DNA from 2 places in the Amycolatopsis sp. NPDC051372 genome. Region 2 is predicted to be linked to the other one. Evidence: riboswitches for the same ligand, from Rfam matches in the RefSeq annotation. Region 2 holds a riboswitch; the other holds the start of a gene.
What was found. A riboswitch is a leader RNA that binds a small molecule or an ion and turns the genes downstream of it on or off. The one in region 2 is predicted to bind thiamine pyrophosphate.

Region 1 (3,885 bases), on a different contig from region 2:
GGCCACGGCGGACACGATGCCCGCGATGTCCCCGATATCGCCGAGGTGGTCCTTGAACCATCCCCCGATGTCGTCGAACATGCTGCCGAGCGAATCCCAGAACGACTCCTTGGGAGCCTCCTCCGCGGCATCTTTGAGAGCGTCCGCGCAGGTGTCCGCGTCGTCTTCCCATGCATCACGCACGTCTTCGGCCTGCCTGCGGAGATCTTCCACCCTGGCCCAAGCGGCGTTGGCCGCGCTGATCTTGTCCGTCGCCTCGTTGTGCATCGTGGCGTTGTCAGGCTGCTGCAGTGCAAGGTCTCGGGCGGACTCCGCGGCGGAGTTCTTCGCCTCGGCGTCACCGAGAGCTTTCCGACACTCCTCTTCCAGCTGCTTTGCCTTTTGCTGGTGCGCGTCGAGCCGGTCGGACCAATCGGCAAGAGCTTTGCCGGCCAGTGCCAACGATTTCTGGCCTTTGTCGAGGTACTCGGGTAGCTGGTCGAGCTTCCCGGCGAATGCTTCGGCGGCATCACCGGTCCAGACGTCTTTCTTGTCCTGGATGGATTTCAGCACGTTGAAGGCTTCGTCCGTGTAGGTGGCCGTGTCGCTGATTTGCCTGGCCAGTTCACGAACTGTGCTCACATTGCCGCGCGCCGGCTCGAACCGGAGAGACGGGTAGTCGGCGTCGCTCATCCAGCGGTCGCCTCCTCGATCTTGGCGGCCATGTGCTGGAGTGATCCCTTGAGACCTTCTTCCAGTTCGGCATAGCCTTGAACCGCGTTGTCGAGGCCGCCCTTGATGCCGGAGACGGCTTCCTTGATCTTCTTCAGCCCTCCGGCCCAGTCCGATGTGAAATCGGCACAGGCTTCGTCGAGATCGTCCGGGCCGATCGAGTCCGGACCGACGTCCTCCATGCGTTTGGTGGCCTGCTCGATGTTCTCGCCGACGCGGTCGAGATTCTTGCCGAGCGCCTGCAAACCGCCGATGTCGACGGTGAAGTCGGGCATGTCGAGGTCCCCCCTCGGGCATCGCGATGTCCAGTCCTGTTCGTCGGCAGGCGCCAGCAGCCGACGAAAGGCCCACCTTAGTCAAAATCGGGCGTTTCTGGTGCTGATTCGCCAGGTCCGGTGAAGGTGTGGACTGAATTCACGACAAAGTGAGGGGGTATCTCATCGAGGCGGCTGCATGTGCGCGCCGAGGGTGACGAGTCCCGAGGGCGAAAGAAGGCTCAGCCGAGCAGGCCGAGCACCACCAGAACCGCCAGCGTGAACGCCGTGGCGAACATCGTGATCCAGGCGCGCTGGGTGGCGGACAGGGTGGTGGGCGAGTTGTTCATCGCGTGTCCTAGCGGGGGCGGGGCGGGCGGATTCCGCTGGGATAGCGCGCTGATCAAGGGTGGTGTTACGGCCTGTGGTCGAGATCACGGTGGGCGCGGAAAGTGCGCCACAGGACCGCGCCGGCGGAGGCCACCATCAGGGTGAACGCGATGGTGCCGACGACGATTGCCTGGGTCATGGAAAGAGATCCCTCCTCGTGGAACGTACGAAGAGGGGACGTCTCAGACCGCGGAAGGTGTCGCGACAGTAGGGCGCGTCACACGGTGAGCGCGGCGTCGATCTGGCCGGCGAGCGCGAAGTCCTTCGAGGTGAGGCCGCCTTCGGAATGGGTGGAGAGGCGGAAGGTCACCGTGCGCCAGCGGATGTCGATGTCCGGGTGGTGGTCGGCGGCCTCGGCGAGTTCGGCGACGCGGACGACGTAGGCCACGGCGTTCGGGAAGGAAGACAGGGTCACCGAACGGGTGATCGTGGCGCCGTCGCGCTGCCAGTCGGGCACGGTGGCCAGGGCGGACGAGATCTCGGAATCGCTCAGTAGTTGCGCCATGTGTCCAATGGTGAACCCGTTTGGGCTACGCTGCACGGTTGCCACGGGAGTCCGGTACGCCGGGCTGAGAGGCGGGTGCCCGAGACCCGCGACCGTTCGCACCTGATTCCGGATCATGCCGGCGCAGGGAGGCCTGCTCTCCTTGCTCACGGCGAAGTGCAGGAGGGCAGATGATTCCGCGGACCGCACGCACGGTGCTGGGCCTGGCCACGGTCACGGTGCTGGCGAGCGCGTGCTCGCTGTCCGGCGGCTCGGGCGGCGACGCCCAGCAGACCCCGACGGTCACGCTCGTCACCCACGACTCGTTCGTCGCGCCGCAGGACGTGCTCGACGCGTTCCAGCGCCAGTCCGGGATCAAGCTCAAGATCCTCAAGTCGGGCGACGCGGGGGAGCTCACCAACAAGCTGGTGCTCACCAAGGCCAACCCGATCGGCGACGTCGCGTTCGGCGTCGACAACACGTTCGCCTCGCGCGCGCTGAACGAAGGCGTCTTCCAGGCCTACACGAGCCCCGAGGCCGACCGCGGGCCGCAGCGGTACTCGGTGGACCCGCAGCACCGCCTGAGTGCCGTCGATGTCGGCGACGTCTGCGTCAACATCGACCCCGCGTACTTCGCGAGCAAGCACCTGCCCGAACCCAAGACGTACGACGACCTCGCCGACCCGAAGTACAAGGACCTCACCGTCGCCGAGAGCCCCGCCACGGCGTCGCCCGGGCTGGCGTTCCTGCTGGGCACCGTGGCGAAGTACGGCGAGCAGGGCTGGCACGACTACTGGGCCAAGCTCAAGGCCAACGGCGTCAAGGTCGACAGCGGCTGGGAAGAGGCCTATACGAAGAACTTCTCCGGCTCCTCGGGCAAGGGCCCGCGCCCGATCGTGGTCTCGTACGCGTCCTCGCCGGCCGCCGAGATCGGTGACGACGGCAAGCCGCGCACCAAGGCGCTGCTCGACACGTGCTTCCGCCAGATCGAGTACGCCGGCGTCCTCGCGAACACCAAGCAGGTGCCGCAGGCCCAGAAGGTGGTCGACTTCCTGCTCTCGCAGCAGTTCCAGGCGACGGTCGCGGCCAACATGTACGTCTACCCGGCCCGCGAGGGCGTCGACCTGCCCGCCGGCTGGGCCGCGGCCGCGCCGCTGCCGCAGGACCCCGCGACTCTGCCCGCCGACCAGATCCAGGCCGGCCGTGAGAAGTGGATCGGTGAATGGCGCTCGCTCATGGGCGCGTAACGCAGGCGCAGACCGCGCGCACGGCGGGCCTGGCGCTGCTCGGACTGCTGCCCGTCGCGTTCCTGGTCCTGTTCTTCGCCTGGCCGGTCGTCGCGATCCTCGGCCGCGGCTTCTCGGCGGGCGGCGTGGACACCGTCCTGGCCGACGCGCAGACGTGGCAGCTCGCCGCGTTCACGCTGGTCAGCGCCGCCGCTTCGACGGTCGTCGCCGTGGTCGCGGGGCTGCCGGTGGCGTATGTGCTCGCGCGCGTGAAGCTGCCGGGCGTCGGGCTGGCGCGCACGCTGGTGCTGGTGCCGTTCGTGTTGCCGACGGTGGTCGTCGGTCTCGCGTTCCGCGCGTTGTGGCCCGACGGCGGCGTGTTGCCGCTGGTCCTGGCGAACGCGTTTTTCAACGTCGCCGTGGTCGCCCGGACCGTGGCCGGGCTGTGGAGCCACCTCGACCCGCGGGCGACGGAGGCCGCCCGCGCGCTGGGGGCCTCGCCGTGGCGGGCCTTCCGCACGGTGACGTTGCCTGCGCTCGGCCCGGCCGTCGCGTCGGCCGCGGCGGTCGTGTTCCTGTTCTGCGCCACCAGTTTCGGCGTGGTGCTCATCCTCGGCGGCGGCCGCTACCGCACGCTCGAGACCGAGATCTATCTGCGCACGGTCGACCTGCTGGACCTCTCCGGAGCGGCCGCGCTGTCGCTCATCCAGTTCGCCGCCGTCCTCGCCGCGCTCGCACTCGGCGCGATGGCCCGACGCCGCCGCGAGAACGCCGTGAAGCTCAAGCAGTCCGCTCCCCGGCGGCCGAGAAAAGGCGAGTG
Region 2 (3,885 bases):
TGTGCGTCGTCGAGCGAGGCGATCGCGTTGTACGCGCCGCGGATCTTGAACGCGCCGATCTGTTGCAGGCTCTCGGGTTTGAGCCACAGCTGTCCTTCGGCCCAGGGCTGGCGCAGGAGCGGCGTGCGCACCGCGTGGTCGGCCACGCGCTTCGCCGCGGCCTCGATGTCGGAGATCGTCACCAATCGCATGTGGCGAGTATGTCAGGAAAGTGTGAGCCGTAGTCCATCCATTGTGGACGGTCGACGTGTCCTCGCTCACGGATGGGCAACGCGGGGAGTTCCTCGCGCGCCTTACTCGTTGAACGCAGTGGGGGAAGTCGCCGGGTACTAGTAGATCGGGATCATGAGTCAGCAGCAGGAAAAGACGTCGGAGCAGGGTGAGAAGAAGAGCTTCCGCCCCGCGCAGGTGGTGGCGACGGCACTTGCGGCCGTCACGGCCGCGTTGCTCGGTTCGACGCTCGGCGTGGCGGGCACCGTGGTGGGGGCCGGGGTGGCGAGCGTGATCACCACCGTCGGCGCCGAGCTGTACCTGCGCTCGCTGCAGCGCACGCGCGAAGCCGCGGTGAAGGCGCGCGCCGCGCTCGTCACGGCGGGGCAGCGCCGTGGCAGCAAGCCCGGGCTGTCGCCGGTGGACGACCCGGCGCAGATGCCGACCGTGCTCCTGCCGCTCGACCCGTCGGAGATGCCGACGGTGCGGATCTCGAAGCTGACCGCGCCGGCCGAGCCCGAGGAATCCTTCGGCGACAAGCTGCGGAAGCTGCGCTGGCCGATCATCATCGGCACGAGCGTGGTCGCCACCGCTATCGCCATCGCCGTGATGGTCGGCGTCGAACTGGCCACCAAGGGCGGCGTCGGTGGCGGGTTCGTCTACCACGGCAACTCGGGCACGAGCCAGCAGCAGAAGCAGGACGACAGCCCGCCCGCGACGTCGGAGAACAGCCCGCCGCCCAGCGAGACCCAGTCGAACACCCCGCCGCCCTCGACCTCGTCTTCGAGCACGTCCACCAGCGAAAGCCCGACGTCTTCAAGCAGCTCGGACAGCGCCCCGCCGCCTTCGAGCACGGGTGGGGCGCCGTCGACCACGCCGAGCGCGCCACAGACGAAGGGCGCGCCCTCGGGCACGCCGAGCCCCTAGCCGAGCTGGGTCTTCAACGCCTGCGCCGCCGCCTTCGGGTCTTCCGCGTCGGTGATGGCGCGGACCACGACGATCCGCGTCGCGCCGGCCGCCAGCACCTCCGGCAGCCGTTCGGTGTCGATGCCGCCGATCGCGAACCACGGCCGGTCGGTACCGGTTTTCGCGCTGGCCCGAACGAGGTCCAGGCCCGGTGCGTACCGGCCGGGTTTGGTCGGCGTCGGCCAGCACGGGCCGGTGCAGAAGTAGTCCACGCCGTCCTCTGCTGCGGCCGCCGTGGCCTGCTGAGGCGAGTGCGTGGAGCGGCCGATCACGACGTCGTCGCCCAGAATGCGGCGCGCGAGCGGCACGGGGATGTCGTCCTGGCCCAGGTGCAGCACGTCGGCTCCCACGGCGAGTGCGACGTCGGCGCGGTCGTTGACCGACAGCAGCGCACCGTGGCGCGCGCACGCTTCGGCGAGCACCTCGAGCGCCGCGATCTCCTGCGCGGCCTCGAGTGGGGCCCCGTTGGTCTTGTCCCGCAGCTGCACGATGTCGACGCCGCCGGCCAGCGCCGCGTCGATGAACTCGGCGAGGTCGCCGCGCGACGAGCGGGCGTCGGTGCACAGGTACAGCCGCGAATCGGCCAGGCGGGTGCGGATCTGTGATCCGGTCAGGGCGGGCATGGCGGGCACGTTACCCGCGCGCTACGGTGGGGTGGTCCGCACGGGAGCCCGAGGCACGGGCTGAGAGGGAGCTGCCGCTCCGACCGTGGAACCTGATCCGGGTCATGCCGGCGCAGGGAGCGTGATTCCATGAATGAGACCCTCACCGTCGTCGGCGGCGGTGTCATCGGCCTGTCCGCGGCTTGGCGCGCGGCGGCCCGCGGCCATCGCGTCACGGTGGTCGATCCGGCCCCCGCGCGCGGCGCGTCCTGGCTGGCCGGCGGCATGCTCGCGCCGGTCACGGAGGCGTGGCCGGGCGAGGAGCACGTGCTCCGCCTGGGCGAGGAGTCGCTGCGGCGCTGGCCCGCGTTCGCGCGGGACCTCGCGGCCGAGGGCACGGACCCTGGGCTCGCTTCGCACGGCACGATCGTGGTCGCGTTCGACAGCGCCGACGCCGGGCACCTCGACATCCTCGCGGAGTACCTGACGTCCCTGGGCCGGGACGTCGAGCGGCTCACCGGGCGGGCGGCGCGGCGGCTCGCGCCCGGCCTGGGTGCGGTGCGCAGCGGGCTGCACGTGCCGGGTGACCTGGCTGTCGACAACCGGAAGCTGCTGACGGCGCTGCTCTCCGCGTGCGCGAAGCGGGGGGTTGAGTTCTCTTCGTTGCGGATCACTTCGCTCGACGACGTGACCGGTCCCGTCGTTCTCGCTGCCGGCGCGTGGACGGGCAAGCTGCACCCGCTGCTGGCCGACGCCGTGCGGCCGCTCAAGGGCGAGATCCTGCGACTGCGGCCGCGTCGGGGCTGCCTGCCGCCCCCGCCGTACACGGTGCGCGCGATGGTGGAGGGCCGGCCGATCTACCTCGTGCCGCGCGCTGACGGCGAGCTGGTGCTCGGTGCGACGCAGTACGAAGCGGGCTTCGACGAGACCGTGACCGCGCGTGGCGTGCGGGAGCTGCTGGAAGGCGGCGAACGGATCCTGCCGGGCATCACGGAGTACGAGCTCGTCGAGATCGCGGCCGGGCTGCGCGCGGGGAGCCGCGATGCGCTGCCGTACATCGGGGAGCTCAGCGAAGGCGTGTACGCGGCGACGGGGCACCACCGCAACGGTCTGCTGATGGCCCCCGTGACCGCCGACGCCGTGGTCGCGTGGCTGGCCGGCGAGGCCCCACCGGACGAGATCGGGGCGGCCGCGCCCGCCCGTTTGCTGCAGAAGGAGCGAGTCTGATGGAGATCAAGGTCAACGGGAGCTGGCGCGAGTTCCCCGACGGCGCCACCGTGTCCGAGGTGCTCGACGCACTCGACGTGACCCGCCAGGGCGTGGCCGTCGCGGTGAACGGCGAGGTCGTGCGCCGGGGCGAGTGGGAGGCGTCGGTGGTGCCGAAGGGCGCGAACATCGACGTGCTGACCGCGGTGCAGGGAGGCTGACGATGGACGACGCTCTGGTCATCGGCGACCACAAGCTGTCGTCGAGGCTGATCATCGGGACCGGTGGCGCCGGAAACCTGTCGGTGCTGGAACGCGCGCTGGTCGCGTCGGGCACCGAGCTGACGACGGTCGCCATGCGCAAGGCCGACGCCGACGGCGGCACCGGTGTGCTCGGCCTCGTGCGACGCCTCGGGATCAAGCTTCTGCCCAACACCGCAGGCTGCCGCACCGCCGCGGAGGCCGTGCTGACCGCGCAGCTGGCCCGCGAGGCGCTCGACACGGACCTCATCAAACTCGAGGTCCACGCCGACGACCGCACCCTGCTACCCGACCCGTTCGAAACCTTGGACGCCGCGGAACAACTGGCGGCCGACGGCTTCACTGTGCTCGCGTACACCAACGACGACCCCGTGCTCGCTCTTCGGCTCGAGGAGGCGGGCTGCGCCGCCGTGATGCCGCTCGGCGCCCCCATCGGCACGGGCCTCGGCATCCGCAACCCGCACAACATCGAGCTCATCGTCGCGCGCGCCATGGTCCCCGTCATTCTCGACGCGGGCATCGGCACCGCTTCCGACGCCTGCCTCGCCATGGAACTCGGCTGCGACGCGGTCCTGCTGTCCACCGCCGTGACGCGCGCCAAGGACCCGGAACGCATGGCCGCGGCCATGCGCGCGGGCGTC

Region 1: another riboswitch for thiamine pyrophosphate. It lies ahead of AB0M56_RS07925 (thiamine ABC transporter substrate-binding protein); the one in region 2 lies ahead of thiO (glycine oxidase ThiO).

Annotation. Positions count from the first base shown of each region.
Region 1 is NZ_JBFBAF010000004.1:103,480-107,364, reverse strand. Features, by position in the region: gene AB0M56_RS07940 (putative T7SS-secreted protein) at 1-672, opposite strand, end outside; gene AB0M56_RS07935 (hypothetical protein) at 669-986, opposite strand; gene AB0M56_RS07930 (4a-hydroxytetrahydrobiopterin dehydratase) at 1,573-1,860, opposite strand; TPP riboswitch at 1,894-2,007, shown strand; gene AB0M56_RS07925 (thiamine ABC transporter substrate-binding protein) at 2,031-3,086, shown strand; gene AB0M56_RS07920 (iron ABC transporter permease) at 3,062-3,885, shown strand, end outside.
Region 2 is NZ_JBFBAF010000040.1:1,773-5,657, reverse strand. Features, by position in the region: gene AB0M56_RS42260 (threonine/serine dehydratase) at 1-191, opposite strand, end outside; gene AB0M56_RS42255 (hypothetical protein) at 346-1,137, shown strand; gene thiE (thiamine phosphate synthase) at 1,134-1,799, opposite strand; TPP riboswitch at 1,830-1,935, shown strand; gene thiO (glycine oxidase ThiO) at 1,929-3,005, shown strand; gene thiS (sulfur carrier protein ThiS) at 3,005-3,205, shown strand; gene AB0M56_RS42235 (thiazole synthase) at 3,208-3,885, shown strand, end outside.